Regions from separate parts of the Neorhizobium puerariae genome, predicted to be linked through region 3. Evidence: riboswitches for the same ligand, from Rfam matches in the RefSeq annotation. Region 3 holds a riboswitch; each other region holds the start of a gene.
The links. A riboswitch is a leader RNA that binds a small molecule or an ion and turns the genes downstream of it on or off. The one in region 3 is predicted to bind thiamine pyrophosphate.

Region 1 (7,165 bases), on a different contig from region 3:
AGGCGGAAAAGCCGAAGACCGACGCCGCCGCGACCGAGGCGCCGAAAAACAAGGGAAAACTCTCCTACAAGCAGAAATTCGCGCTCGAAAACCTGCCGAAGGAAATGGCGAAGGCCGAGGCGGAAATCGCTTCCCGGGAGAAGAAGATGGCCGATCCCGATCTCTTCGCCAAGGACCCGGCCGCCTTCAACCGACTTGCCGCCGAAATGGAGAAACTTCGCGAGAGCCTGACCAGGATGGAGGAAGAATGGCTCGAACTGGAAATGCTGCGCGAGGAGCTGGAAGGCTGAGCTAACGAATTGTTAACTCTAACAGCCATTTAGAGCCGGAATATTTGTCACGAAACGGAACATTCCTGTACCTCTGCCCGTTCGGTCCGCACCGATGGCAGGAATGGCGATCGACCTCCCTGCCGGAATTGAGAACCGGGAATCGTGTGGGGACATCCAATGCTGACAAATGTACCGCGTCGTCGGCCGCCCAGTGAAGCAGCGAAGCAGCGGGTGTTGATCGTGGAGGATGAATTCCTCATCGCGCTCGACATCGCCGAAACCGTCGAGAACATGGGGCTGAAAGTCACGGGTCTTGCCAATGCCCGCAAACACGCGCTGGAGCTTGCGCCCCTTGCCGATATTGCCATCGTCGATGTCAATCTGACCGATGGCAGGACCGGACCGGACATCGGCCGCGAGCTTGCCAGGCGATACGGCGTCACCGTGATCTTCATGACCGGCAATCCTGACGACCTGAAGGACGGCGTGGAAGGTTCCCTCGGCGTTCTCACCAAGCCGGTCATGCCGGAGGCCGTGGAAAGAACCATCGACTATGCCGTCACCGACCGTCTCGGCGGCACGACGGCCGCACCGCGCGAACTCAAGGTCTTCCGGCGGAATTCGCATTGAGCGAAAAATTTCCGTCTGCGTGTCGGTTTCACGCTTCCTTCTTCGTCCTTGGATAGAACGCGCGATCATGCGCGTATGGCAAATGGAGAGGAGACCGGCATGCGAATGATTTTTGTGAACCTGCCCGTGGCCGATATCGACGTTGCGACCCGCTTCTACACGTCACTCGGTTTCACCAGGAACCCGAACTTTTCCGACGAGACGGCGAGTTGCATGATCGTCAGCGAGCAGATCTACGTCATGCTGCTCGAACACGAGAAGTTCAGGGACTTCATCAACGGCGACATCGCCGACGCCCGGCGGGTGAAGGAGGTTCTGAACTGCCTCTCCGCCGGAAGCCGCCAGGAAGTCGACGACTTCAAGGCCAAGGCCCTGGGCGCGGGCGGCGGAGAGTGGAAACCGAATATCGAGATGGGTCCGATGTACGGCTGCAGCTTCCAGGACCCGGACGGACATGTCTGGGAAATCATGTACATGGACATGAGCGCAGGCTGATCCACACCGGAATCTCCAGGAGGTGCCGGAAATCGCTTCCAATTTTCGGCGCCTCGCCCTCGCGGCGTCGCCCACTTGCAAGCCAATCCCGCCGCCGCTACATCTGGTCCGCTCTAACGGGGTGCCACGCGGTTTCGCGTGGCTGAGAGGCTTTTGCCAACCCGCGGAACCTGATCCGGTTAAGACCGGCGGAGGGATTAGACGGCTCCTCATCAGCGCCTATTCCTCTTGCAACGACCAAAGGAGGCGCTGATGCGCAGGCTCATTGTTTCGATGTTCGCGGCTGCGGCCGCACTTTCCATGTCCGTGCCCGCCGGGGCGCAGGAAAAAACCCTCACCGTCTACACCTATGAGAGCTTCATTTCCGACTGGGGTCCCGGCCCCAAGGTCAAGGAAGCTTTCGAGAAGACATGCGGCTGCAAGGTGAACTTCATCGGCGTCGCCGATGGCGTGGCGCTGCTCACCCGCCTGAAGCTGGAAGGCCCGAAGACCGATGCCGATATCGCGCTCGGCCTCGACACCAACCTCATCTCCGAAGCCAAGGCGACCGGCCTGTTCGAACCGCATGGCCTCGATACAGCCGCCGTCAAGGTACCGGGCAACTACACCGACGACACCTTCATTCCCTATGACTACGGTCATTTTGCAGTCGTCTACGACACCAGGGCCATAAAGACCCCGCCGAGGAGCCTGAAGGAACTGGTGGAAGGCGACCCGTCGCAGAAGATCGCGATCGAAGACCCGCGCACCTCGACGCCCGGCCTCGGACTGATCCTCTGGATGAAATCCGTCTATGGCGACAAGGCGCCGGAAGCCTGGGCAAAGCTCAGGAAGCGCGTGCTGACGGTCACCCCCGGCTGGTCTGAGGCATACGGCCTGTTCGCCAAAGGCGAGGTACCCATGGTCTTTTCCTACACGACCTCACCCGCCTATCACATGGTCGAGGAAAAAACGGACCGTTACCAGGCTGCCGCCTTCTCCGAAGGCCATTATATCCAGATCGAGGTCGCCGGCATGCTGAAAGGCGCCGACGACAAGGACCTGGCAAAACAATTCCTGAAATTCATGATCTCCCCGGCTTTCCAGGAAATCATCCCCACCACGAACTGGATGATGCCGGCTTCGAAGACGTCCGCGCCCCTGCCGGACGCGTTCGACAAGCTGGTCCAGCCGGGGAAAACGTTCCTGATGGGCTCGGATGAGGTGGCGAAGAACCGCCAGCTCTGGATCGACGAATGGCTGACAGCCATGAGCATGAACTGAACGCATGCTGACACGAACCGAACGAAGATGGGGAATCGCCGGGGGCCTCCTGAGCCTGACCGGCATAACCCTCTTCGTTGGCGTCGCCGCCTGCGCGCTGCTGTCCTGGGATGCCGGTGGCGCGGGCAGCCGGTTCTTCACCGCCTATACCTGGCGTGTCCTGCAATTCACCCTGTGGCAGGCGTTGCTTTCCACGCTGCTGTCGGTTGTCTTTGCGCTTCCCGTTGCGCTGGCGCTCGCACGGCGGCCGGGCTTTCCCGGCAGGCTGTGGATCATCCGGCTGATGGCGCTGCCGATGGGCCTGCCGGTGCTGATCGGGGCGCTCGGATTGATCGGCATATGGGGCCGGCAGGGCTTTATCAACAGCCTGCTGTTGAAACTGGGCCTCGAACAGCCGGTCAGCATCTACGGCCTTTCAGGCATCCTGCTGGCGCATGTCTTCTTCAACCTGCCGCTTGCCGCGCGGCTCCTGCTCGCCGCCCTGGAACGCCTGCCTGCGGAATACTGGCTTCTCTCCTCGGGCCTCGGCATGAAATCGCTTTCGGTCTTCCGTTTTGTCGAGTGGCCGGCGGCGCGGGGCGTCATCCCCGGCATAGCCGGGCTGATCTTCATGCTCTGCGCAACAAGCTTCACGCTCGTGCTTGTGCTGGGAGGTGGTCCCGCGGCGACCACGCTCGAAGTGGCGATCTACCAGTCGCTGCGTTTCGACTTCGACCCGCCGCGCGCCATCGCGCTCTCGCTCCTGCAGATCGGCATCACGGCGATGATCCTGATCGCAATGGCGCTCTTTCCGGCACCCGATGACGCGGTCTTGACGGCTGGCCGGCCAACCCGCCGCTTCGACGGCCGCGCCTTCCCGGCACGGCTTTGGGACGCATTCGCCATTGCGGCAGCCACGGCTTTCCTGATCCTGCCGCTCTCGTCCATCGTTCTGGCCGGGCTGCGGGCCGATCTCTGGGCTCTTGCCGCAAGCCCCCTCTTCCTTCGCGCCGCATGGACCAGCTTTGCGATAGCGCTTGCGGCCGGCTCGATGGCCGTGCTGGCATCGCTGGCGATCATCGCAGCGCAGGCGACGGTCATCGACATGAAACGGCCCGGCAGAACCGCCAGGGGATTTTCCGCCCTGCTCGGTGGCACGTCCTCGCTGGTACTGCTGGTGCCTCCGGTCGTGCTCGGCACAGGCTGGTTTCTGGTGCTGAGATCGTTCGGCGATGTTGCGCGATTTGCGCCGGCACTGGTGGCCTTGATCAACATGCTGATGGCCCTGCCCTTCGTCATGCGCGTCCTGGCGCCGGCAGTCGAGGCCCATCGCCGGCAAACCGGAAGACTGGCCGCAAGTCTTGGGATTTCCGGCCTCGCCAGGCTCCGGAAGATCGACCTGCCGGTTCTGGCAAGACCGCTCCTCACCGCCCTCTCCTTCGCCATGGCTCTTTCCCTCGGCGATCTCGGTGCCGTGGCCCTGTTCGGCTCCAGCGACCTCACCACCCTGCCCTGGCTTGTCTATAGCCGGCTATCCAGCTATCGGACCAATGATGCGGATGGGCTGGCGCTTATCCTAGGCCTGATCTGCCTGGCGCTGACGATGCTGGGCGCGACGGGACAACGGAGGGCAGGACATGACTGACGGCATCGTGCTGGAAAAGGTCGAGATCGGGCTCGGAAACAAGAGCTTCCGGTTCGACTGTGCCTTGCCTGCCGGTGCGGTAACCGCGGTTACCGGCCCTTCCGGCTCGGGAAAATCGACCTTCCTCAATCTCATCGCGGGCTTCGAGACACCGGACAAGGGGCATATCGTAATCGCTGGTGAGGATGTGACGGACAGGCATCCGTCCGAGCGACCCGTTTCCCTGATCTTCCAGGAAAACAACCTCTTTGCGCATCTCGACCTGTTTACCAATATCGGTCTCGGCATCAGCCCGTCGCTGAGGCTCACGGCGGACGACAGGGAGGCGATCTCCGGCGCGCTGGGCCGGGTCGATCTCCGCGGCTTTGAAAAACGCATGCCGTCGACGCTTTCCGGCGGCGAAAGGCAGAGGGCCGCCTTCGCACGCGCACTCGTCCGCAGGAAGCCGGTATTGCTGCTGGACGAACCCTTTGCCGCACTCGACCCCGGATTGCGGCTTTCGATGGCGAACCTCCTTCTCGCCCTGCATCGCGAAACCGGCAATACCGTCTTGATCGTCACCCACGATCCCGATGAGGTGGGCCGGCTCGCCGACCATGCGATCTTCATCGACGAGGGGCAGATTCTGTTGCAGGGGCCGGCGAAAGAGTTCATGACGCGGCGGGACATTCCCGCGATTGCCGAATTCCTCTCCGGCTGACCTCCGTCCCGTAGTGACGCCGTTCATCCGCGCGATCACGTTTCAAGACCGGCGCGCGCCGTCCGTTATCGCGCCGCCACAATTTGGACGTGCCGCGGTGGCATCGCGACACAGCGATGGGATTTCTCTTTGCAAACGCGCCGGTAAGACATATCTCATTGGGATATCTGTGCATGCAACGCGAGAATCGCTTAGCGTACATGGAAGAAGGACCGGCTTGGGTCGAGAAAGCCTCTCCGAAGCCGGAGGCGGACCTTGGGAATGATGGTGCGAAACACGAGGACGATGAGGCGCGATACGGCAAGCGGAGCAATCTTGCAGCGAAGCCGCTTCATGCTGGGCTTCCGGGTCCTGAGCACCCTGCTGCTCGGCGGCGCCGTGCTGACCGGTTGCCAATCGGTCTTCGAACAGGCCTATACGCCGAACGTCTCACCTTCGGACAAGCCGCAGATCGTCGATGAGGTGCAGAAGAACGATCCGCGAGCGCAGATGGGCGCTCGGGAACATCCCCGTATCGTCGCAAGCTACGGCGGCGAATATCGCGATGCAAAAACCGAGCGGCTGGTCGCCCGCATCGCCGGCGCGCTGACGGCGGTCTCGGAAAACCCGAGCCAATCCTTCCGCATCACGATCCTGAATTCCCCGGCGATCAACGCCTTCGCCCTGCCGGGCGGCTATCTCTACGTGACGCGTGGCCTGCTGGCGCTCGCCAACGACGCATCCGAGGTCGCCGCGGTGCTTTCACACGAAATGGGGCACGTAACCGCCAACCACGGCATCGAGCGGCAGCGACGCGAAGAGGCGGAAGTGATTGCGAGCCGCGTGGTCGCCGAGGTGCTCTCCAGCGACCTCGCCGGCAAGCAGGCGCTTGCCCGGGGCAAGCTGCGTCTCGCGGCCTTCTCCCGTCAGCAGGAATTGCAGGCGGACGTCATCGGCGTAAGGATGCTGGGTGAAGCCGGCTACGATCCCTACGCCGCCGCCCGCTTCCTGGACTCCATGGCCGCCTATGCCCGCTATTCCGCCGTCGACCCGGATAGCGATCAAAGCCTGGACTTCCTGTCTAGCCACCCGAATTCCGCCCAGCGCGTAGACCTTGCCCGGCGCCATGCCCGCAATTTCGGCCAGGAGGGAAGCGTCGGCGACAAGGGACGCGACTATTATCTCGCCGGCATCGACGGCCTGCTCTATGGCGACAGCCCTCAGGAAGGTTATGTTCGGGGACAGACGTTCCTTCACGGCAACCTGGGAATCCGTTTCGATGTTCCGCCCGATTTTCGCATCGACAACAAGGTGGAGGCCGTCCTGGCGACCGGCCCGGGGGAAACGGCCATCCGTTTCGACGGGGTCGCCGCCAGTGACAACAACAGCCTCACCAACTACCTGACGAGCGGCTGGGTGGCCGGCCTGCAGCCGGAGACGGTACATGAAATCCAGGTGAACGGGCTGCCTGCCGCGACCGCGCGCGCTTCCGCCGACCGCTGGGATTTCGATGTCACCGTCATCCGCGTCGACAAACAGATCTTCCGCTTCCTCACCGCCGTTCCCAAGGGTAGCGCCGCCCTGCAGACGTCGGCCGACCTGTTGCGGGCAAGCTTCCGCCGGATGACGCGGGAAGAGATCGCCGCCCTGAAGCCGCTGCGGGTTCGCATCGTCACGGTTGTCCAGGGCGATACGGTCGCTTCCCTCGCCAGCCGCATGATGGGTACGGATCGCAAGCTCGACCTCTTCAAGCTGATCAATGCGCTGCCGGTCGCCGCCACGGTATCGCCGGGCCAGAAGGTCAAGATCATCTCGGAATAGATACGTGCCGCCTCAGCAGGCGGCCGCCATCTGCGGATTGGCGGAAACGAGAGCCGTCTTGAGCTTCTCTATGGCGCGGCTTTCGATCTGGCGGACGCGTTCCTTGGAAATGCCAAGCTCGGCGCCGAGCGCTTCCAGCGTCGCACCCTCATCCGTCAGGCGACGGGCACGGATGATCTTCTTTTCCCGGTCGTTGAGCTTGGTCAGGGCGCCCTGCAGCCATTTCAGGCGTCGTTCCCCGTCGATCATGCCGGAAACCTGCTCGTCCGGCAGCGGCTCGGCGCTCGCCAGCAGATCCAACCGCTCGCCGCTGTCCGCATCGCCGGCGATGGAAGGCGCCTGCAGCGAGGCGTCGTTGCCGGAAAGGCGTGCATCCATGGT
Region 2 (7,165 bases), on a different contig from region 3:
GAAAGGGGCGGTGCCGAAACCGGTGATCCATTTCCTGAATGATGCCGGCAACCGCAATCTGCTTCGTGGCGTCATCGCAGCGGGCAACACCAATTTCGGCGCGGCTTTCGCGCTTGCCGGAGACATCATCTCCGCCAGGTGCGCCGTGCCCTTCCTCTATCGTTTCGAGCTTCTTGGAACGGTCGAGGACGTCGCTAACGTCAGACATGGATTGGAACGATTTTGGACACGCTTACGCTAGACAGGCCGGCGAAGGCCGCGGAACCCGCGCTGGATTACCACGCGCTGAACGCCATGCTGAACCTCTACGACGAGCAGGGCCGAATCCAGCTCGACAAGGACCGGCTGGCCGCACGTCAATATTTCCTCCAGCACGTCAACCAGAATACGGTCTTCTTCCATAACCTTCGGGAAAAGCTCGATTACCTGGTGACCGAAGGCTATTACGAGCAGGAGGTTCTGGACCAGTATTCCTTCAATTTCGTCCGCGATCTCTTCGATCAGGCCTATGCCAGGAAATTCCGTTTCCCCACCTTCCTGGGAGCCTTCAAATACTACACCAGCTACACGCTGAAGACCTTCGACGGAAAACGCTATCTGGAGCGTTATGAGGACCGCGTCTGCATGGTGGCGCTGACGCTGGCGCGCGGCGACGAGGAGCTTGCCCGCGGTCTCGTGGAGGAAATCATTTCCGGCCGCTTCCAGCCGGCGACCCCGACTTTTCTCAATGCCGGCAAGAAGCAGCGGGGCGAACTCGTCTCCTGCTTCCTGCTGCGCGTCGAGGACAACATGGAGTCGATCGGCCGCTCGATCAACTCGGCCCTGCAGCTATCGAAGCGGGGCGGCGGCGTTGCGCTGTCGCTCACCAACATCCGCGAGGCTGGTGCGCCGATCAAGCAGATCGAGAACCAGTCCTCCGGCATCATTCCGATCATGAAGCTCCTGGAAGATTCGTTCTCCTACGCCAACCAGCTCGGCGCACGGCAAGGGGCGGGCGCGGTCTACCTGCATGCACACCACCCCGACATCATGCGTTTCCTCGATACGAAACGTGAGAATGCCGACGAGAAGATCAGGATCAAGACGCTCTCGCTCGGGGTCGTCATCCCGGACATTACTTTCGAACTCGCCAGGAACAACGAGGACATGTACCTGTTCTCGCCCCATGACGTGGAGCGCGTCTACGGGATGCCCTTCACCGAGATTTCGGTGACGGAGAAATATCGCGAGATGGTCGAGGATGCCCGCATCCGCAAAAGAAAGATCAAGGCGCGCGAGTTCTTCCAGATCATCGCCGAGATCCAGTTCGAGAGCGGCTATCCCTACCTCATGTTCGAGGACACGGTGAACCGGGTCAATCCGGTTGCGGGGCGCATCACCATGAGCAATCTCTGCTCGGAGATCCTGCAGGTGAGCGAGGCAAGCACGTTTAACGACGACCTGTCATACGAACATATGGGCAAGGATATCTCCTGCAATCTCGGCTCGCTGAACATTGCGGCGGCGATGGATTCCTCCGATTTCGGCAAGACGATCGAGACGGCGATCCGGGCGTTGACCGCAGTCTCCGACATGAGCCATATCGCCTCGGTTCCATCGATCGAGAAGGGCAATGACGAAAGCCACGCGATCGGCCTCGGGCAGATGAACCTGCATGGCTATCTCGCCCGCGAACGCATCTTCTACGGCTCGCAAGAGGGCATCGATTTCACCGACATCTACTTCTATACGGTGACGTATCACGCGCTGCGCGCCTCGAACCTTCTGGCGGCCGAGCGAGGTACGAGCTTCAGGGGGTTCGAGAATTCGAAATACGCATCCGGCGAGTATTTCGACAAATACACAGAGGCCGAATGGAAACCGGCGACGGAGAAGGTCGCCGGGCTGTTCGAGACGGCCGGCATCCACATCCCGACGCGGGAGGACTGGCTGGCGCTGAAACAGGCGGTCATGACCTCCGGTCTTTATAACCAGAACCTCCAGGCGGTGCCGCCGACCGGCTCGATCTCCTATATCAACCACTCCACCTCCTCGATCCATCCGATCGTTTCGAAGATCGAGATTCGCAAGGAGGGCAAGATCGGCCGCGTCTATTATCCGGCCGCCTTCATGACCGGCGACAATCTCGAATATTATCAGGACGCCTACGAGATCGGTCCGGAAAAGATCATCGACACCTACGCTGCGGCCACCCGGCATGTCGATCAGGGCCTGTCGCTGACGCTGTTCTTCCGCGACACGGCGACGACGCGCGACATCAACCGGGCGCAGATTTACGCCTGGAGGAAGGGCATCAAGACCATCTACTACATCCGGCTGCGCCAGATGGCGCTGTCCGGCACCGAGGTGCAGGGCTGCGTGTCTTGTACGCTCTGACCTGATTTCAGCCGCGGGCCTTCGAGCGCGTGGCCCCCTCATTCGCCTGCCGGCACCTTCTTCCCGATGGGAAGAAGACAGATGCGGCATGCGCGGCGTCCTCCTCTCTCCTTCGGGAGAGGGCAGGGTGAGGGGGCTCCGGGCACCATCACAATTTGTCGAGGAAATCCATCAATGAACGTCGCCATCAGGCCGATCTCACGCATCCGAGCCATCAACTGGAACCGCATCGAGGACGACAAGGACCTCGAAGTCTGGAACCGCCTCACAGGAAACTTCTGGCTGCCGGAAAAGGTGCCGCTGTCGAACGACATCCCCTCCTGGGCGACGCTGAAGCCCGAGGAGCAGCAACTCACCATCCGGGTCTTCACGGGCCTGACCCTGCTCGACACGATCCAGAACGGGGTCGGCGCCGTGCGGTTGATGGAGGATGCGGCCACGCAGCACGAGGAGGCCGTGCTCTCCAATGTCGCCTTCATGGAGGCGGTGCATGCGCGCTCCTATTCATCGATCTTCTCGACGCTCTGCCTGACGCCGGATGTCGACGATGCCTATCGCTGGTCGGAGGAGAACGAATTCCTGCAGCGCAAATCCGCGCTGATCATGGAGCAGTATGCATCCGGTGATGCGCTGAAGAAAAAGGTCGCCAGCGTCTTCCTCGAAAGCTTCCTGTTCTATTCCGGCTTCTATCTGCCGATGTACTGGTCGAGCCGCGCCAAGCTGACCAACACTGCCGATCTCATCCGCCTCATCATCCGTGACGAGGCGGTGCACGGCTATTACATCGGCTATAAATTCCAGCGCGAGCTTGAGCGGCTGGGCGAGGAAAGGCGGCAGGAGATCAAGGATTTCGCCTTCGACCTGCTGCTCGAACTCTACGACAACGAGGCAAAGTACACGGAAGACCTTTATGACGGCGTCGGACTGACCGAGGACGTCAAGAAATTCCTGCATTACAACGCCAACAAGGCGTTGATGAACCTTGGCTATGAGGCACTGTTCCCGTCCGAAGCCTGCAAGGTCAATCCCGCGATCCTTTCGGCGCTCTCGCCGAATGCCGACGAGAACCACGACTTCTTCTCCGGGTCAGGATCGTCCTATGTCATCGGCAAGGCGGTGGCGACCGAGGACGAGGACTGGAATTTCTGACGACTGCGTGTATCGTTGGGTCCCGGCGCTGCTGTTGCCGCGCTTTTTGTCGATCTTTCCGTGCCCATTGACAGGCGCCTGGAAAGTCGACAGTTTCGTACCATTCCGAGGGGAGCATCGTACGATGCTGAGATGGCGGTGAGCCGGACCCTTGAACCTGATCCGGGTTATGCCGGCGTAGGAACGGAAATGGCGTCGCCGACGATACTTTCTCTTCTCCGCTTCACCTGGATCTCCGTGATTGGTTTGTCTGGAGATCGAACGATGATATCTGCGCTTCGCTTTTTATTCGAGGAATGTCCGGTAGCGGCCTATCATCGCGGCTGACCACGTCATGCGCGCGTCTCATGCAGGTCTTGGCATCATCGTGCTTGTCGCTCTCTGGCAGACGGGCGTCTGGCTGTTTGCGCCGCCGAGATATATTCTGCCGTCGCCGATGGCGGTGGCCGCCGCCTTTCTGCATCAGCCCGGCTTTCTGCTGCGGCACAGCATCATCACCCTGACGGAGATCGTCCTGGGGCTGCTGTTCGGCGCCGTCCTCGGCGCCGCCACCGCCTTCGGGGTTGCGGCATTGCCGCTTCTCGGCCGCCTCGTCTGGCCGATGGTTCTGATCCTGCAGGCCTTTCCCGTTTTCGTACTCGCTCCGATCCTGGTTCTCTGGCTCGGCTTCGGCCTAGCCTCGAAGGTGGCAATGACGACAATCATCATCTTCTTCCCGGTTGCCTCGGCATTCGCCGACGGGCTGCGGCGCACCGACCGGGAAATCCTCGATGCCGTTTCGCTCGACGGCGCCCATCACTGGCAGGCTCTTGTCGGCATCCGGGTGCCGCTGGCGATCCCGAGCCTCGTTTCCGGCCTTCGGGTTGCCGGGCCGCTGGCGCCGCTCGGCGCCGTCGTCGGCGAATGGGTCGGCGCGTCCGGCGGGCTTGGCTTCGTCATGGTTCAGTCCAATGCCCGCATGCAGACCGATATGGTGTTTGCGGCAATGGCCGTGCTCGCAATCCTCACGCTCGCACTACGGCTTCTCATCGATCGGCTGACAGTTGGCCTGGCGCCCTGGGCCAGCGAAGCCGATCCCACATCCTCACCCTCGTTCAGGAGTTCTGCACGATCATGATCCGCATCCTTTTCGCCTCCTTCGTGGCGCTTGCCGGCGCGCTTGCGCCTGCCTCCTCGCAAGCCGCCGACAAGCTCACCGTGCTTCTCGAATGGTTCGTCAATCCCGACCATGCGCCGATGGTGATCGCCGGGGAGCGGGGATTGTTCACCGCTGCGGGCCTCGATGTGGAACTGATCCCTCCCTCCGACCCCTCCGCGGTGCCGCGTCTGGTATCTGCCGGTCAGGCGGATATCGGCATCCACTACCAGCCCAATCTCTATCTCGACCACGAAGCCGGCCTGCCGCTCGTTCGCTTCGGGACGCTTGTCGAAACGCCGCTCAATACGGTGACGGTGCTGGCGGACGGCCCGGTCAAAAGTCTCAAGGACCTGAAGGGTAGGAAGGTCGGTTTTTCGGTGACCGGTTTCGAGGACGCCATGCTGAAGCGCATGCTGGCCTCCGAAGGTCTCACCAACGAGGACGTGGAACTGATCAACGTCAACTTTTCCCTGTCTCCCTCGCTGATCGGCGGCAAGGTGGATGCGACGCTCGGCGGCTTCCGCAACTTCGAACTGACGCAGATGAAGCTCGAAGGACATGAGGGACGCGCCTTCTTTCCCGAGGAGCATGGCGTTCCGGCTTATGACGAGCTGATCTTCGTCACGCGCCGCGATCTCGCGCAGGACGGCAGGTTGCCGCGGTTTCTCGCGGCCGTGGAACAGGCCTCGATCTATATCACCAACCATCCGCAGGAGGCATGGCGTCTCTTCGTCAAGGCCTATCCCAACCTCGACGACGAACTGAACCGGACGGCGTTCTTCGATACGCTGCCGCGTTTCGCAAAGCGCCCGTCCGCTCTCGATCGTGCCCGCTACGCCCGTTTCGGCGCCTTCATGCAGGAGATGGGGCTGATCGAGGCTGCACCGGCTCCAGACGACGTCGCGGTCGAGATCCGCTAGATCGCCACAATGAAGTCCCGCGCAATGATATCCGAGCGCCTCAGTCGGAAGAGGCGGTTGCTCATTGCGCAGGACATCGCGCCGGCTTCATGTCGGCCTCAGGCCGCCTGGCGATCCCAGCTTGCGAAAGGATCGGGCAGGTTGCGCCACAGTTCCGGCATGAAAACGGGGCTGTCGATCAGGCAGGCGTCGAGTTCGGTGCGGATTTTCTCCTCGCTCATCGGATCGGCGCCAATGAAGACGATTTCCTGCCGCCGGTCGCCCCATACCGGGTCGAGATAGGGTTTCATCATCGCAGCGAAACCGGGATCGCGCGGCCACTGCTCCCTCGCCACGGCGGCCCACCACAGCCCCATCTTGCCGGTCCTGACCAGCGATCCGGCCTGACTGATCTCACCGACATGGAGCGGACGCGTCGCCAGCCAGAAGAAACCTTTTGCCCGCACCACGCCCGGCCACGACCGCTCGACAAAGCGTTGGAAGAGCATGGGTTCAAAGGGCTGCCTGGCCCGGTAGACGAAAGAGCGGATGCCGTATTCCTCGGTCTCCGGCACATGGTCCTTGAAGCCATGCAATTCCTTGAACCACAGAGGATTCTGCTCGGCTTTCCCGAACTCGAAGCGGCCCGTGCCAAGCACGTCCTCGAGGTCCACCCTGCCGAAATCGGCCTCGATCAGTTTCGCATCCGGGTTGAGTGCGACGATGATCTTCCGCGCCGCGTCCCGTTGCGCGGCCGTGGCGGTGCTGACCTTGTTGAGGACGACGACATCGGCGAACTCTATCTGTTCGACGAGCAGATCGACGATGGTACGGTTGTCGCCGTCGCCGGCTGTCTCTCCGCGATCGGCGAGGAAGTCCGCGGAACCGTAGTCGGCGAGCAGGTTCGCAGCATCGACCACCGTGACCATGGTATCGAGCCGGGCGACATCGGAGAGGCTCCGGCCCTGTTCGTCGCGGAAATCGAAGGTCGCAGCAACGGGAAGCGGTTCGGCGATCCCGGTGGATTCGATCAGCAGGTAGTCGAAGCGGCCTTGTTCGGCGAGCGCCCGCACCTCGTTGAGAAGATCGTCCCGCAGCGTGCAGCAGATGCAGCCGTTGGTCATTTCGACAAGCTGTTCCTGTGTGCGGGAAAGGTTGGCGCCACCCTCCCGCACAAGCGCGGCGTCGATGTTGATCTCGCTCATGTCGTTGACGATGAGCGCCACCCGCATCCCCTCGCGGTTGGCGAGGATATGGTTGAGCAATGTCGTCTTGCCGGCGCCGAGAAAGCCGGAAAGAACCGTGACCGGAAGCTTCCTCTTCATATGTCCATCTCCATTCATGTTTGTAGTTCGACGAGCGGGCGACGTAGCCGGGGCACAGGGTTTCAGGGCTTTGGCCCCGGTCGGCTTCGGACCTTCGACGCTCCGCTGTTTTCGGCGGGCCAGGATACGGGGCCGCCGTCTCGACCCCGTATCTGCACATCTCACATCAATGAGATGCGCCGGAACCGCCCACCGCGACGATGGAGAAAGGCTGCCCTTCGACCGGGATCGTGCGGGTTTCCTTCAGCGTTTCGGCGTCGATGACGCGCACGAGCGCA
Region 3 (7,165 bases):
ACAGATACTTCACATTCTCTATCTCATCGCCATCGTCGCGGAGGCCATGACCGCCGCGCTGGCGGCGGGGCGGCGCAACATGGACTGGGTGGGCGTCTGTCTGCTCGGATGCGTAACCGCGCTCGGCGGCGGCTCGCTGCGCGACGTGCTGCTGGACCACCATCCGGTCTCCTGGGTTCAGCATCCGTCGTATCTGGTCGTCACCGGCGTGGCGGCCTTTGCGACGATCGTGATCGCGCGCTACATGCACCATCTGCGACGCCTTTTCCTGTTCCTAGACGCCGTGGGACTGGTGCTGTTCACCGTTATCGGCTGCAATGTCGCGATCGGCCTCGACATGCCGCTGATCGTCGTGATCGCGTCGGGCCTGATCACCGGCTGTGCCGGCGGCGTGCTGCGGGATGTTCTATGCGCCGAGGTTCCGCTGCTCTTTCGGGCGGAACTCTACGCCACGGTGTCGGTTGCAACCGGCCTGATCTACATTGCCGGCCTGCGCCTGGGCTTTTCCCACGACCTTACGACGGCCGTTGCGATGACGGTCGGGCTGGCCCTGCGCATCCTGGCGCTCCGTTTCGGATGGAGCATGCCGAAGTTCGTCTACACCCAATCGCTCCACTGACCTGGAGCGCCGCGCGTCCGAACGGGCGCACGAAGCGCGCTGCCGATGGAGCCTCACCTCCACCATTCATGGAAATGCTGCACGGGTCCGTGGCCCGTGCCGACGGAAAGCTCGTCCGCGGCGGCAATGGCGCCGGCGAGATAGGCCTTGGCGATGGCGACCGCGTCTGCCGGCGCGGCGCCTTTGGCAAGCTCGGCGGCAATCGCGCTGGAGAGCGTGCAGCCCGTGCCGTGCGTGTTCCTGGTGGGCGCGCGCTTGCCTTCGAACCAATGGATGCCGGCCACGTCGGCCAGCACATCCGGACTGTCTTCGCTTTCCAGATGCCCGCCCTTCACCAGCACCGCCTTCGGCCCGATCCGCTGGAGGCGCCGGGCCTGGTCGGCCATGGCCTCGCGGGTCGTGGCGACCGGCTCGTCGAGCAGGGCCGCGGCTTCCGGCAGGTTGGGGGTGACGACCGCGGCGAGCGGCATCAGCTGGTGGGCGACGGCCGCCACCGCATCGGAAGCAAGCAGCGGCGAACCGCCCTTGGCGATCATCACGGGGTCGAGCACGATGGGCAGGCTGTCATGACGGGAGCGGAGCATGTCGGCGATCGCCCCGGCAATCTCCGCATTGGCGATCATGCCGATCTTCACCGCGTCGACGCGGACATCCGCGAAAACCGCGCGGATCTGCTCCGCCACGAAGGCGGCGGGCACGGTATGCACGCCGGTCACGCCTTGGGTGTTCTGCGCCGTCAACGCGGTCAGCACGGCCATGCCATAGGCTCCGCGCGCCGAAAACGTCTTGAGGTCCGCCTGGATGCCGGCGCCGCCGGAAGGGTCCGAACCGGCGATGGAGAGAACATTCCTGATCATCGGTCTGGTCGTCATGCGCGTGCCTTTTCGATCTCGTCCGCAATCCTTCGGGCGGCGGCTTCCGGGTCCGGCTGGCCACAGATCGCCGAGACGACGGCGATGCCCCTTGCTCCGGCCGCAAGCACCGGGCCTGCATGCTCCGCCTTCAGGCCGCCGATCGCGACCGCCGGAACCGGGGCCACCGCGACGATGCGCGCGAGCCCCTCGAAGCCGACCGGCTGCTCGTGGTCCGGTTTGGTGGCGGTGGCGAAGACCGGTCCGATGCCGACATAGTCGGCGATCGAAGGATCGACCCGCCGCGCCAGTTCCTCCGTTTCGACGGAAAGGCCGAGGATCATGCCGCGGCCGACGCGCTCGCGCGCCGTTGCCGCCGCCATGTCGCTCTGGCCGACATGGATGCCTTCGGCGCCGATCGCGATCGCCGCCTCGACGTCGTCGTTGACGATCAGCGGCACGCCGGTGCCGGCAAGCGCGGCCTTCAACGCCCGGCCGGTTTCGATCATCGCGGCCGTATCGGCCTGCTTGTCGCGGAGCTGCACGATGGTCGCCCCTCCGGCAACGGCGAGCCGGGCCGTCTCCACCATGCCGATCGCGCGGCAGAGATCGGGGTCGAGGACCAGATAGACGGAAAGATCGAAGGTCTTCATGCGCCCGTGATCCTGGCCTCGGCATCGAGCGCCTCGGGCGAAAGTGCCGCGAGCCGGTCGAGGAAGACGGGAGAGAACGAGCCGGGACCAGAGGCCTCGGCAGCCGCCTGGCCGCCGGCAACCGCGAACATGGCGAGCGCGGCGACCGTTGCCTCGAAAGGCTTTTCCGGCCTTGTCGCGGCAAAGGCGCCGACAAGGCAGGTCAGCGAGCAGCCAAGCGCGGTGACGCGCGGCATGAGGTCCGAACCGCCCATGATGCGCGCCGAACGGTGGCCATCGGTGACGAAATCCACCTCGCCGGTGACGGCGACCACGGCGCTGCTCTGACGGGCAAGCGCTGTGGCGGAACCTTCCGCGGCCTCGGTCGGGTCGCCGCTGTCGACACCGTGGCCGCTCGATCTGCTGCCGGCAAGCGCGATGATTTCGGAAGCATTGCCGCGGATGATGGCGGGCTTCAATTCCATGAGTTCGGCGGTGGCGGCGCGGCGATAGCCGGTGGCGAAATGCGCGACGGGATCGAGTATCCAGGGCTTTCCGGTTTCTCCTGCGGCTTTTGCCGCCTCCTTCATGCCCATCAGGAAATCCGGCGAGAGCGTGCCGATATTGACGGTCAGCGCGGAGGCGATGCGGGCGAACTCGCCAGCCTCCTCCTGCGTATGCACCATGGCAGGCGAAGCTCCCGCCGCAAGCATCACGTTCGCCGCGATGTTCATCGCCACGAAATTGGTGATGTTCTGCACGAGCGGATTTTGGGCGCGCATCGCGGCCAGCAACTGGCCGGGCGTTTCGCCAGGGAAGGAGATTGTCTGCATTCTCGCCTCGTTGGGCGGGGCAGGCGCGGGCGCGATGAGTAGAAGGCCCGGACGACTCCCTCCGCCAGCATGATCTGGTTCAGGTTCAAAGGGTGCTTCTCAGCCCGGCTTTCGCCGGACGCCCCTGTCAGAAACGAGGCTTAGCGCAAATCGGCCGGTGACCGCCAGCAAATTCTTGAAAAACGCCCTTGAAGCTCTAGTCGCTATAGGTTGTAAGCAGGTGCTCGATCCAGAAGGAGAGAGATGATGACGGTGACAAATCAGGCCCGGTACAAGGTCGGCGGCATGGATTGCGCAAGCTGCGCGACCAAGATCGACACGGCGGTGCGCCGCATGCCGGGTGTTGAAGATGTCTCCGTGTCCGTCGCCGCGGGCACGATGACGGTCGATCATGACGGCACCAGCGACCTGACCGCGATCGAAAGGAAAGTGACCGGGCTGGGATATTCACTGCGTGCACTGGGAAAGAAGCCGCCGGCAGGCGCGGAGCGTCACGATCATGGGCACGATCACGATGCGCAAGGGCACGCCCATGTGCATGGACCGGACTGCACGCATGACCATGGCCAGCACCGCCACGACCACGAGGGAGCGCATGGCCACGCGCACCGCCATGGCGGCGGGCACGATCACCGCGCCGACGCCGGGCAGGAGATCGAGGGTCTGCACGGCCACGACCACGGGCCGATGGAGGGGCCGTGGTGGAAAAGCGCCAAGGGCCGGCTGACGATTTTTGTCGGGGCGGCGCTCGCAGCCGCATATGGCCTCGGCCATCTGGTTCCGGCCTACGAACCGTATATCTTCACGGCCGCGATGCTGATCGGCCTGGTGCCGATCGCCCGTCGCGCCATCATGGCGGCGCTTGCCGGCACGCCGTTCTCGATCGAGATGCTGATGACGATCGCCGCCGTCGGCGCCGTCGTCATCGACGCCTCGGAAGAGGCGGCCGCCGTCGTTTTCCTCTTCCTCGTGGGGGAACTGCTGGAAGGTGTGGCGGCCGGGCGGGCGCGGCAGAGCATCCAGAGCCTGACCGCCCTCGTGCCGAAGAACGCGCTTCTCGAAGTGGACGGCCGGGAAGGGGGCAGGACCCGCGAGGTGCCGGCCGAAAGCCTCGCCATCGGCTCCATCATTCTCGTGCGCCCGGGAGACCGGATATCGGCCGACGGCGTCATCGTCGCGGGGGCAAGCGCCATCGATGAAGCGCCGGTGACGGGTGAAAGCACGCCGGTCGCCAAAGATGCCGGCGATGCCGTCTTCGCCGGCACGATCAACGGCGATGCGGCGCTGCGCATACGCGTGACCGCCGCTGCCGCGGACAATACGATCGCCCGCGTCGTGCGGCTGGTCGAGGAGGCGCAGGAGAAGAAGGCGCCGACCGAACGCTTCATCGACCGCTTCTCGCGTTATTACACGCCGGGCGTGGTCGTGGTCGCGGCTCTGGTGGCCATCCTGCCGCCGCTCGTTTCCGGAGCCGGCTGGGGCGAGTGGGTCTACAAGGGCCTTGCGATCCTGCTGATCGGCTGCCCCTGCGCCCTGGTCATTTCGACACCGGCCGCGATCGCCGCCTCGCTTTCCTCCGGCGCGCGCCGTGGCCTGCTGATGAAGGGCGGCGCCGTGCTCGAAACGCTCGGCAAGCTGACGGCGGTGGCGCTCGACAAGACCGGGACGCTGACGGCCGGCAGGCCGCAGGTGACCGACGTGATCGTCTTCGGCCGCAATGCCGAGGACGTGCTGCGCCTTTCCGCGGCCCTTGAGACGGGCTCCAGCCATCCGCTGGCCGTCGCGATCCTTGCGAAAGCTGCGGAGGACGAGGTGGATATTCCCGCCGCGAGCGATGCGAAGGCGCTGGGCGGCAAGGGCGTCATCGCGATGGTGGAAGGCCAGGAGGTCTTCCTCGGTTCTCCCAAGGCTGCCGGCGAGCGCGTCGCCTTGCCGCCCGCCCATTCGAAGCGGATCGCCAGCCTCAACGACGAGGGAAAGACTGTTTCGGTGCTGATCGTCGGCGGCGTGCTGGCAGGCGCGATCGCCATGCGCGACGAGCCGCGGGCCGATGCGAAGGCTGGTCTCAAGGCGCTTTCGGATGCCGGCGTGAAGACGGTGATGCTGACCGGCGACAACGCCCGGACGGCGTCCGCGATCGGCAGGGAACTCGGTATCGAGGTGCGCGCCGAACTGCTGCCGCAGGACAAGCAGCGTATCGTCGGCGAGCTGAAACGCGAGGGTTTCGTCGTCGGCAAGGTGGGTGACGGCATCAACGACGCTCCCGCGCTGGCAGCCGCGGACGTCGGCATCGCCATGGGCGGCGGCACGGACGTGGCGCTCGAAACGGCGGATGCGGCGGTGCTGCACGGCCGGGTCGGCGATATTGCGGGGATGATCGAGCTTTCGAAGCGGACGATGCGCAACATCTACCAGAACATCACCATCGCGCTCGGCCTGAAGGCGGTGTTCCTGGTGACGACGATCATCGGCATCACCGGCCTCTGGCCGGCCATCCTTGCGGATACCGGCGCGACCGTTCTGGTGACGATCAACGCCCTGAGGCTGCTGCGGGTGCGGATGCCGTGACTATCTTCTAATATAAGTGACGCAAGGTGATATGATCAGTAGGCCGCAATCCTCTGATCTTAAGGGAAACTTATCCAATTCCTGCCAGTAATTCTCCTGAAATTGTGTGCCCGGCCGTGGTGGCGTCGCCAGATGCTTGCCTGCGACCGGGAATTTCGGACGGCGATTATTTTGGGGGATAACAGGATGAGATTTTCCATCAAGAATATCTTGATATTTGCCTTTGCGATCTTGAGCGTCGCGGTGATGGGGCTGATGGGGAAGCTGCTTTTGCAGGAAGCCCGGCTGCAGCAGAATTCCGCCCGGCTTGCCGAACTTGCCCGGCTCGACGCTTCCCTGTTCGATGCGCTTCTCGGAATGCGGGGGGAACGAGGCGGGATTTCCTCCGCGATCAAGCTGGAGCCGGCCGAGGTCGTCTCCAGCAGCAACAATATCGATGACGGCCGAAAGAGCCTCGATGCCGCTTTTTCGGCCGCGAAGGCCGTTGCGGACGATATCGAGCCCGCAACCCTGCGGGCGGCGCTCGCCCCCATGTTCGAAAACTACAATCAGTGGCTGAGCTACCGCTCCAGGATCGACGCGGCGCTCACGCAACCGGTCAGGGATCGCGACCCCGCCCTCGGCAAGACGGTGCTCGGGCTTGCCGACCAGATGCTGCTCGACATCGAGAAGGCCGCCAATCAGGTCGAAGCGGCCATCAATGCCCGCAACCCCGCGATGATCGCATTCACCCAGCTGCGTTCGCTGGCATGGACCGCGCGCACGCAGCTCGGGACCGCCAATTCCACGCTCGTCGGCGCGCTGATTTCGAAGCAGCCGTTGCCCGCCGGCAAGCTGGCCGAGATCGCCGTTCAGGATGCGAGGGTGGCGCTTTCGTGGGATATCATCACGCAGATCGTCAAGGGCGAGGGAACGCCGGAGCGGATCAGGAGCCTGTACAGGACGGCCCAGTCGACCTATTTCGCCGGCCCCTATGCGGAGCAGCGTACCGCCGCCATCAAGGAATTCCAGGCGGGCCGCGCCTTCGACATGGCCGTCGACGACTGGCGCAAACCCGCCGGCCCGGCACAAGCGTCCATCGCTGGCATCGCATCCGCATCTCTGAGCGAGATGACCGAGCTGACGGCCCGGAACCTGTCTTCGGCGACGCAGTCCATCGTGATCTACGGCATAGCGACGCTCGTCACCGTCGCGCTCTCGCTGGCCGCGATATTCACGATCATCTTCCGGATCGCCAATCCGATCGGGCACCTGACGGGTGTCATGCGGATGCTTGCCGGGGGAGACCTTTCGGTCACCGTTTCGGGGGCCGGACGCCGGGATGAAATCGGCGACATGGCGCGCGCCGTCGAGGTGTTCCGCGAGGCGGCCGTCCAGAACCGCGAGCTCGAAGCCGATGCGGCGCGGTCCCGGCAGGCGGCCGAGGCCGAACGGATCGAAATCCAGAGAAGGGCGGAAGCCGAGGCGGAAGAGCGGCTTGAACAGGCGACGTCCGGCCTCGCCGGCGGCCTGCGCCGTCTGGCGTCCGGCGATCTGCTCTGCGAGATCGACGAGGTTTTCGCCGAGCAGTTCGAATCCCTTCGCCATGACTTCAACAGGTCTGTCCACCAGCTCCGTTCCGCCCTGGAAAGCGTGAACATGGCGGCTCTCAGCGTCCGCAGC
Region 4 (7,165 bases), 180 kb from region 3:
GTCGTCGGTGGTATAGGGAAACACCTTGAAGCCCTCGCCCGCCAGGATTCGCGCCGCTTCCACCAGGGCGAAGACGTCCGGCTGCAGCGTGTCGTGGTGGCCGATCACTTCCAGCTTGATCCAGTCGGTGCCGAAGAGCTCCCGCGCCATTTTCGCGGTCAGCACCGCCTCGGAGACGGAGTGGCACCCGGCGGTGTTGGGCAGCACCCGCACGCCCAGCGCCCGGATCATCTCGAAAAACGCCCCGCCCGCCTTGCCGCCGGCTGTCTCGCGTCTGAGCGAAACGGTGACGATCCCGGTGCCGGATCGCCGCACCGCCTCCTCCAGAACGGCCGGCGAAGGATATCGCGCCGTGCCGAGCAGAAGCCGGGAAGCGCTTTCGGTTCCATAAAACGAGATCATTTCAGCCTCCCTGCTTCGGGGCGAGGATTTCGATCCGGTCGCCCTCGACAAGACGGCAATCGCTCCGGTCCTCGCGGTGAACGAGCTCGCCGTTCACCGCCGTCGCCAGCCAGCCGCCTTCATATTCGAGCAGGGCCATGGCGTCGGTGAGGGTCAAGGCTTCGAGTTCGTGATCTTCGCCATTGACGATCAGTCTCATAACATTGCTCCTGTCAGTGCTTGTGTCATGCGGGGTGTGGCCAATCCATCGGCGACCTGCCGCGCCATCGCCGGCGCCAGCAGGAAACCATGACGGTAGAGGCCGTTGACGTGGAGCGTCTGCCCGATGTCGAGCAGGCGCGGGAAATTGTCGGCAAAGGCGGGGCGAACCCCGGCGCCGGTTTCGACGACCTGGGCTTCCCCGAAGGCCGGATGCAGCGCATAGGCCGCATTCAACAGTTCCATCAGGGAACGCGCGCTGGGCGGCCCATCCGCCTCGCTCTCGATCATGGTCGCACCGACCATGAAGCGGGCATCGCCGCGTGGCACGATATAGACCGGATGACGCGGATGCAGCAGCCGGACCGGGCGCGACAGGGCAATCTCTTCGGTCCGCAGGTAGAGCATCTCGCCGCGGACACCCCGCAGCGCACCAACCTGCCCGATCGCAGCCGAGCCGGTGCAATCGATCACCCGATCATAACCGCGGCCCGAAAGATCGCCCGGGGCACCGAAACGGAAGCGGACACCTTCGGCCTCAAGCGACCGGTAAAGCGCCTGAAGCGCCTGCCGGGGATCGAGATGAGCCTCCTCGCGGAAATGGAGTCCCTTGCGGAAACGCCCGGCAAGCGCGGGCTCAAGCCCGGCGATGGCCTCTTCGTCCAGCCACTCGTATCCCGAGGTACGGGATGCGAAACGGGCAAGCTCGGCCATGTCGCGCTGCGGCGCCACGACCAGCGTACCCTTGCGCACGACCTGGCCGGGCGTCGCCGCATCCCACCAGTCGGCCGCGCTCAAGCCTTCCGACAAGACCCGCGCATCCGCGCTTTCCATCTCGCACCAGGGCGCCAGCATTCCGCCGGCCAGCCATGAGGCGCCGGCTCCGACCGATGCTCCTCTTTCCGCGATCTCCACGGCGCAGCCGCGCGCAACAAGCTCCCGCGCCACCGCAAGGCCGGCGACGCCTGCCCCCCTGACGAGAATGCGCATCCCTGACGATTGCGGCCTGTCGGTGACATGCATGGCGAGCTCCAACTGACATTGGAGACCCAGTCCTCAAGCAGGGGACGCTGAAAGCACGCCGGCGCGGATCAGGCGAAAATTCGCGACTCGTCGGCACTTGCACCGTCCCTACGCCAGTGTGAACTGGATCAGGTTCAACGGGTCACTGCGCCGCGAGATCGCTCAGCAATATCTCAGCCCCTTGACGGGACTCCCCTGGTGATTTGGTGACACACTATGGCCGATGTCCGATCGCCGTCAAGGGCACGGCGTTCATCCTCGGTCGAGTGCCGGAAGATGTCCCGATGCGCCTCCGGCCTCAGACATCTATCCTGTAGCCAAGATCGAGTTCACTTGCAGGTGAACCCCGCAGGCCCCAATTCTCCGGCCGAACCTCGACAAGAACGGTTTTGATGTCATCCGCAGGCACGCCAAAAACCGAGAGCTCTTCAACGAGTGCAGCATATAAGCGCCGCTTGGCCTCGAGGGTGCGTCCTGAAAACAGGGTTATCTCGACAACCGTGTAAGAGGCTCCCCTTCCGGAAGGAACGATCATCGCATCATGGTCGTATTCCAGAAGACGGACGCAGCGATCGTCCTCGGGCAGTTTCAGTCCGGTCAGCAGCGCGCGCTGGACTGCCTCGATAACGTCAGGGCGGCGAGTTCCGATCCAGCCGCGCCTGGTTTCTATTCGCGTGGCAGGCATCTGTTCGTTCTCCATGTATTGCAGTGTTGCCGGCAATCCGCCACGTTTTCGGGATGCATGTCTTCTGAAACCGGCTCGGCCTGCGGAAGGAACTTTGACCGCTGTTCACGATGATCAGGCACGCCGGCGGTTCCTTCAGGCCACCGTGGCCACGGAGGAACGCCGGGGCCTCAGGTGGCGCGCACGGGCCTTCATCTTTTCCAGCAGCGCATAACCGCTCGGCCATCGGCCGAAGCCGCTTGCGATGTTGATATGGCCTGCGAGGCCGATATTCCTGACCTCGGAATGCCACAGCCGGCCGAACATGTTGAGACGGTCGATGGTCATGTAGACGTCGTTCAGGCTGCCGACCACCATGCTCTGAAAAGGCAGCCTGCGTGTCGGCATCGTACCGAACGAGATCTGTCCCGGATGGAGGGGATCGGTCGTCCACAGGTCACAGGGCGCGACCAGCAAGGCGCCGCGGACCTTGCGAGCGACGGGACGGTCGGCCAGATTGGCGGCAAGCAGGCACCCGAGACTGTGCGCGACGAGATAGGCCTCTCCCGCCTCTTCCAGCGCCGCCTCAAGCTTCGCCATCCAGGCGGGAAGATCGGGCCGATCCCAATCGTCCTGGTGGACGAGGCGCGCCTCGGCATGGTCCCGCAGCCAGTGCTGCTGCCAATGTCCTTCGCCTGATCCGAACAGTCCGGGGAGGATGAGAATCTGGCTCATGCAAACCTGCACGCTGCCGGTTGCGCGACGCAGCCCACGCGCCTTTGCATCAGAACACCCCGAAGATAACGGCGAACAGGAAGACGAAGGACGACGCGATCAGGCAGATGTCTGTGCCGGAGCGCAGATAGGGCAGCACCTTGCCCAGAGGCGATGTGCCGGCGGGTCGCCGAAGATCGAAAGCAAGCGCCATGCCCGGACCCTCCTTTAATAATACCAGGGACCTTGCCCGGGCATCCAGTAAAAGAGCTCGTAGTCGCGTCCGTAACGGTATTCGTCTTCGTCACCGGCACGCGCCTTTTGCCCGACGGGCGTCGGCGATGTTCCAGACTGCTGATCTCGTGCGCCCGGGGCGCTGTAACCGACCGCCTTGACGATGCTCCGTAAGAAATCCAGTTTCATGCGAGCCTCCATTTTTTGCGAAGTCGATGCTTGCGGATGACCGGCCGGACGAACTGCGACATGCGTTGCTCAGCGGAGGTCCCGCAGACTATTCCGCCGCGGCCAGCGCATGACGCCGGGACGGCACGAATGTCGCGAGCTCGCCGACGGCGGCGGCGATCCGCTGGGAAAGCGGTTCGGACGAAACCCTGTAGTCCGTGAAATCGCGGTCCGAGGCGTAGACCGCCGTCGGCAGCGTATGAGCCATGAAGAAACCGAAGAGCGGCCGCAACTGGTGTTCAACCATCAAGGCATGCCGGTCCCCGCCGCCCGTCGCGGTGATCAGGATGGGCTTTGCCCGCAGCTCGTGAGGATCGATAAGGTCGATCAGATGCTTGAAGAGGCCCGGATAGGAACCCTTGTATGTCGGCGAGCCGATAACGACGGCATCGGCCGCGACGATCTCGTCGATGATCCGGAGAGCCTGGGCGTCCAGATCCTTCCGCCATTGGGCAGTTCCGAGCGACCGGCCGACATCGTGCAGGTCATAGACCGCGCTCGCAAGGCCGTACTCGCTGGCCGCCAGATCGGCGACGGCGCGCACCAGCGCATGTGTTTTCGATGGACGGCTGAAGCTGCCGGCTATGCCCACCAGTTTGAATGTCACCGCTCCATTCCTTTCGCATTTCGAACAGGTCCATGGAACGGCATTATTGTCTATAAAATTGATGGACTAAAAGGAATGGCCGTTTTTCTTCATGTCCAAAGCAGGAAATCCGTTTCTTTCCCGCTCGTCTCCGTGGGATTATCAAGCACCACCGCAGACCGGCCCGGCGACTGCCCTCATTTCTGCATAGCTGCACTGCACAAAAATTGTTTACCGGATGATCAAAATATGATCATTATGCACGTGGCTGATGCATCTTATGGTCCTCCTCCCAGTACCATCGCAGCAGCTGTTCCCCTCTGGAGGTTTTTGACCTTCACACCTATAAGGGCCTCGGTCTCCGATGGCCCTTCTTTTTTGTTTGAAGACAAGTTCCGAGCGGTGCAGCCTTGCGATCATCTGGGCCGGCGCGATCCGGAGATCACCAACGGCCTGATCGTCTCGGAGGCGGCGATGATGCAGATTTCCGGCCGGATCGGCCGGCACAGGGCGCATCACATGCTCCACGGGGCCGCGCAACGCTCCGTCATGGAGGGCACTCCCTTCACCCGGGCTATTGCGGAACACCCCGACATGGCCGGATTCGCGATGGTGGACCGGGATACGGCGGGTTGCCGGCGAAGCCGCATCGCTCGTGGACAGGCTTGCCGGCAAGCCCTGACCTGACCGACGGCAATCCCGTCCTGGATAATCATGGCCGCTTGAGAAATGCATCCATCAGCTTCACCGGCCTGCACCGCGAAGCTGATGGAGATCAGGGCCGCCCGTCAGGCGAACTGATCCGGCGGGCCATCATCATATCTGCGAAACCGCGATGGTCGGAGGCGTCTCCAGCTGGTCGGCTGTCGCCGTCCAGCGATCGGCGAACCGGCCATAGGCCGTCTTGATATCCACCCCGACCGGAAGTTCGGGGCGTTCGTTCTCGTCGTTGGTTCCCCAGTTGACCCAGCCCGACTGGCGGCGCTGGACGATCTGGAAGGCTCCCGACGCGGCCGAGGTCCACCAGACCATCGCACGCCCCGACTGCTCGTGATATTCGACCGTCTTCGTCGCCGGGCCGGGAAGGTTCGTCAAGATAGCTCAGTCGGAAGTCGTGAGATTGAGGTGACGCCCCACCGAAACAGCCATGCCGCGCCGGCCGACGCCGAGTTTCGCATAGATGTTTTTCAGGTGAAATTTGACGGTCGCTTCCGAAAGGCCGAGCGTCCGGGCCATTTCCTTGTTGCTGCGGCCTTCGGTAAGCAGTTTGAGAACGGTGGTCTCGCGGCTGCTGAGAAGCCCTTTCGATGCCGGTTGCCCGCTTTCGGCATCGCGGGCCGCGACGGAAACCCTCGACTGGCGGCCGAAACCGTGGCCGACGATCCGGCTCATGAATTCCACGGCGTCGACGCTGAAGGCCTTGAGGCCGAAGCGGCGCACGATGGCGCGGAGGGTCGTTGCGAATTCCTGCCCTTCGTCGAGGAAGAGCTGCGTGGCCTCGTGCGCGCGGGCAAGCGCGATGGCCGACTGCAGATAGGCGAGCGCCTGCTGCTGGCGTCCCGCCTTCCATGCGGCGCGGACGGCCATGATTTCGCCGATCAGCCGGTGATAACCGCGGTTCGACGATTTGCAGGACGAGACGAGATCCTCGAGCGCGTTGAGGGCCTTCAGCGCCTGCCCCTGGGCAAGCGCCAGCCGCGCCGATGCGATGTCGAAATCGCAGGCCTCGCGCCAGGTCCATTGGTCGGGTGCGGCCCCCTCCCTCAGGGCGGGAATGCGCTCATGCGCCTGCGCGGCCGATTCGATCATGCCCGCCCGGACCAGAAGATCGACCCGCATGATGCCGGCGGCTATCTTCAGACGCGGCAGGGCTCTTTCCGCGGCGACCTCCTCGGCCTTGTCGATGGCTGCCGCGGCGGTATCGAAACCGCTCACCTGCAGGCGGCTGCGGGCCAGCAGCCAGAACAATCGCGTGAACAGGTCGACCCAGCTTTCGCCGCGCACCAGCGGCTCGACGGACTCGCCCAGCATCTGCTCGACCAGCGGCACCTCACCCTGGAGATAGAGTATATCGGCGGTGGCGAGCCGGGCGATCGCCATGAGGTTGCGATCCGTCCAGTGGGATCTTTCCACCAGGTCCTCCGCCTCCCGGCAGAACTGCAGGGCGGCGGAAAACTGCCCCGCCAGCATGCCCACCAGCCCGAGATGCACAAGCATGAAGACCTGGGCATAGGCCGTGCGCTCCTCCCGGTAATAACCCAGGGCCTTCAGCGCCGAGAGCCGGGCCGCCTCGAGATCGCCGGAGCGCGTGTAGAGGATGCATAAGTGATTGTGAATCCAGGCGAGTTCCCAGGTGGCGTGCGGAGGAAGCGAGGCAGCGACCCTTTCCAGCCGCTCCGCCTGACCGGACGCCATCCGCTTGTCCTCATAGACGTCGATCAGGCTGTCGATATGATCGAGCACGCCGCGATCGACCGCCGCCAACGCCGTTTCGGTCCATTCGCCTTCCGCCTTGAGAAGTTCGAGGCGTTCGCGCCCCGCGGCGGCATTGCCGCGTTTGGACAGGACCACGGCATAACAGACGGTCAAGCCCGGAGACGCATGCAGAACCTCCGGCGGAAAATTGTCGATCAGGTGTTCCAGCACCTTGTGGCCGGCGCGCAGGAATATGTCGACGCCGCCGGCGCGGCCGATGATCTCCTCCGCCATGCGGAAATCCCCGCCGCGGGCGGCATGCGACACCGCACGCTCAAGCAGGCCATGCCCGGCGAACCAGGCGGCCGCGCGCGTATGCAGCGCCTTTTCGAGCCTGTCCAGATCGTGCCGCGCGTCATCGAGAAGGCAGGCGCGCAATACCGGATGCAGCGCAAACCAGCCTGCCGCCTGCCGGTCGACCACCGGCCGCAGATCGTCGAGCAACAGGACATCCCCGGATTCGAGCGGCTCGCAACCGAGATCGACCGCCAGCTCCGGGCAGAAATCCTCGAAGATCGCGGTCCTCCGCAGCATATCGAGCAGGGGGGCGGAAAACCGCCGGATGACCGCCTCCCGTACGAAGCCGGCCAGATCCGCGTGACGGCCGGCCAGCAACCTCTCGCGCTCCTCTTCCGACTGGC

Region 1: linked by a shared signal. The riboswitch ahead of thiB (thiamine ABC transporter substrate binding subunit) and the one ahead of thiM (hydroxyethylthiazole kinase) in region 3 are both predicted to bind thiamine pyrophosphate.
Region 2: linked by a shared signal. The riboswitch ahead of ACFFP0_RS25480 (ABC transporter permease) and the one ahead of thiM (hydroxyethylthiazole kinase) in region 3 are both predicted to bind thiamine pyrophosphate.
Region 4: linked by a shared signal. The riboswitch ahead of thiO (glycine oxidase ThiO) and the one ahead of thiM (hydroxyethylthiazole kinase) in region 3 are both predicted to bind thiamine pyrophosphate.

What each region holds. Positions count from the first base shown of each region.
Region 1 covers NZ_JBHMAA010000014.1:209,892-217,056, reverse strand. Annotated here, with positions in the region: gene ACFFP0_RS12865 (ABC-F family ATP-binding cassette domain-containing protein) at 1-290, shown strand, start outside; gene ACFFP0_RS12860 (response regulator) at 450-902, shown strand; gene ACFFP0_RS12855 (VOC family protein) at 1,002-1,397, shown strand; TPP riboswitch at 1,505-1,611, shown strand; gene thiB (thiamine ABC transporter substrate binding subunit) at 1,671-2,660, shown strand; gene thiP (thiamine/thiamine pyrophosphate ABC transporter permease ThiP) at 2,665-4,284, shown strand; gene ACFFP0_RS12840 (thiamine ABC transporter ATP-binding protein) at 4,277-4,984, shown strand; gene ACFFP0_RS12835 (M48 family metalloprotease) at 5,318-6,784, shown strand; gene ACFFP0_RS12830 (RNA polymerase factor sigma-32) at 6,797-7,165, opposite strand, start outside.
Region 2 covers NZ_JBHMAA010000032.1:206,833-213,997, reverse strand. Annotated here, with positions in the region: gene nrdI (class Ib ribonucleoside-diphosphate reductase assembly flavoprotein NrdI) at 1-241, shown strand, start outside; gene nrdE (class 1b ribonucleoside-diphosphate reductase subunit alpha) at 223-2,376, shown strand; gene nrdF (class 1b ribonucleoside-diphosphate reductase subunit beta) at 2,551-3,525, shown strand; TPP riboswitch at 3,624-3,726, shown strand; gene ACFFP0_RS25480 (ABC transporter permease) at 3,860-4,642, shown strand; gene ACFFP0_RS25475 (ABC transporter substrate-binding protein) at 4,639-5,583, shown strand; gene ACFFP0_RS25470 (GTP-binding protein) at 5,682-6,887, opposite strand; gene aztD (zinc metallochaperone AztD) at 7,054-7,165, opposite strand, start outside.
Region 3 covers NZ_JBHMAA010000008.1:321,620-328,784, reverse strand. Annotated here, with positions in the region: gene ACFFP0_RS06915 (trimeric intracellular cation channel family protein) at 1-619, shown strand, start outside; gene thiD (bifunctional hydroxymethylpyrimidine kinase/phosphomethylpyrimidine kinase) at 673-1,476, opposite strand; gene thiE (thiamine phosphate synthase) at 1,488-2,123, opposite strand; gene thiM (hydroxyethylthiazole kinase) at 2,120-2,935, opposite strand; TPP riboswitch at 2,975-3,071, opposite strand; gene ACFFP0_RS06895 (heavy metal translocating P-type ATPase) at 3,182-5,503, shown strand; gene ACFFP0_RS06890 (methyl-accepting chemotaxis protein) at 5,690-7,165, shown strand, end outside.
Region 4 covers NZ_JBHMAA010000008.1:143,581-150,745, forward strand. Annotated here, with positions in the region: gene ACFFP0_RS06000 (thiazole synthase) at 1-402, opposite strand, end outside; gene thiS (sulfur carrier protein ThiS) at 404-601, opposite strand; gene thiO (glycine oxidase ThiO) at 598-1,590, opposite strand; TPP riboswitch at 1,711-1,830, opposite strand; gene ACFFP0_RS06015 (tautomerase family protein) at 1,922-2,308, opposite strand; gene ACFFP0_RS06020 (RBBP9/YdeN family alpha/beta hydrolase) at 2,444-3,022, opposite strand; gene ACFFP0_RS06025 (hypothetical protein) at 3,072-3,215, opposite strand; gene ACFFP0_RS06030 (hypothetical protein) at 3,230-3,424, opposite strand; gene msuE (FMN reductase) at 3,513-4,070, opposite strand; gene ACFFP0_RS06040 (hypothetical protein) at 4,380-4,736, shown strand; gene ACFFP0_RS06045 (hypothetical protein) at 4,866-5,144, opposite strand; gene ACFFP0_RS06050 (LuxR C-terminal-related transcriptional regulator) at 5,151-7,165, opposite strand, start outside.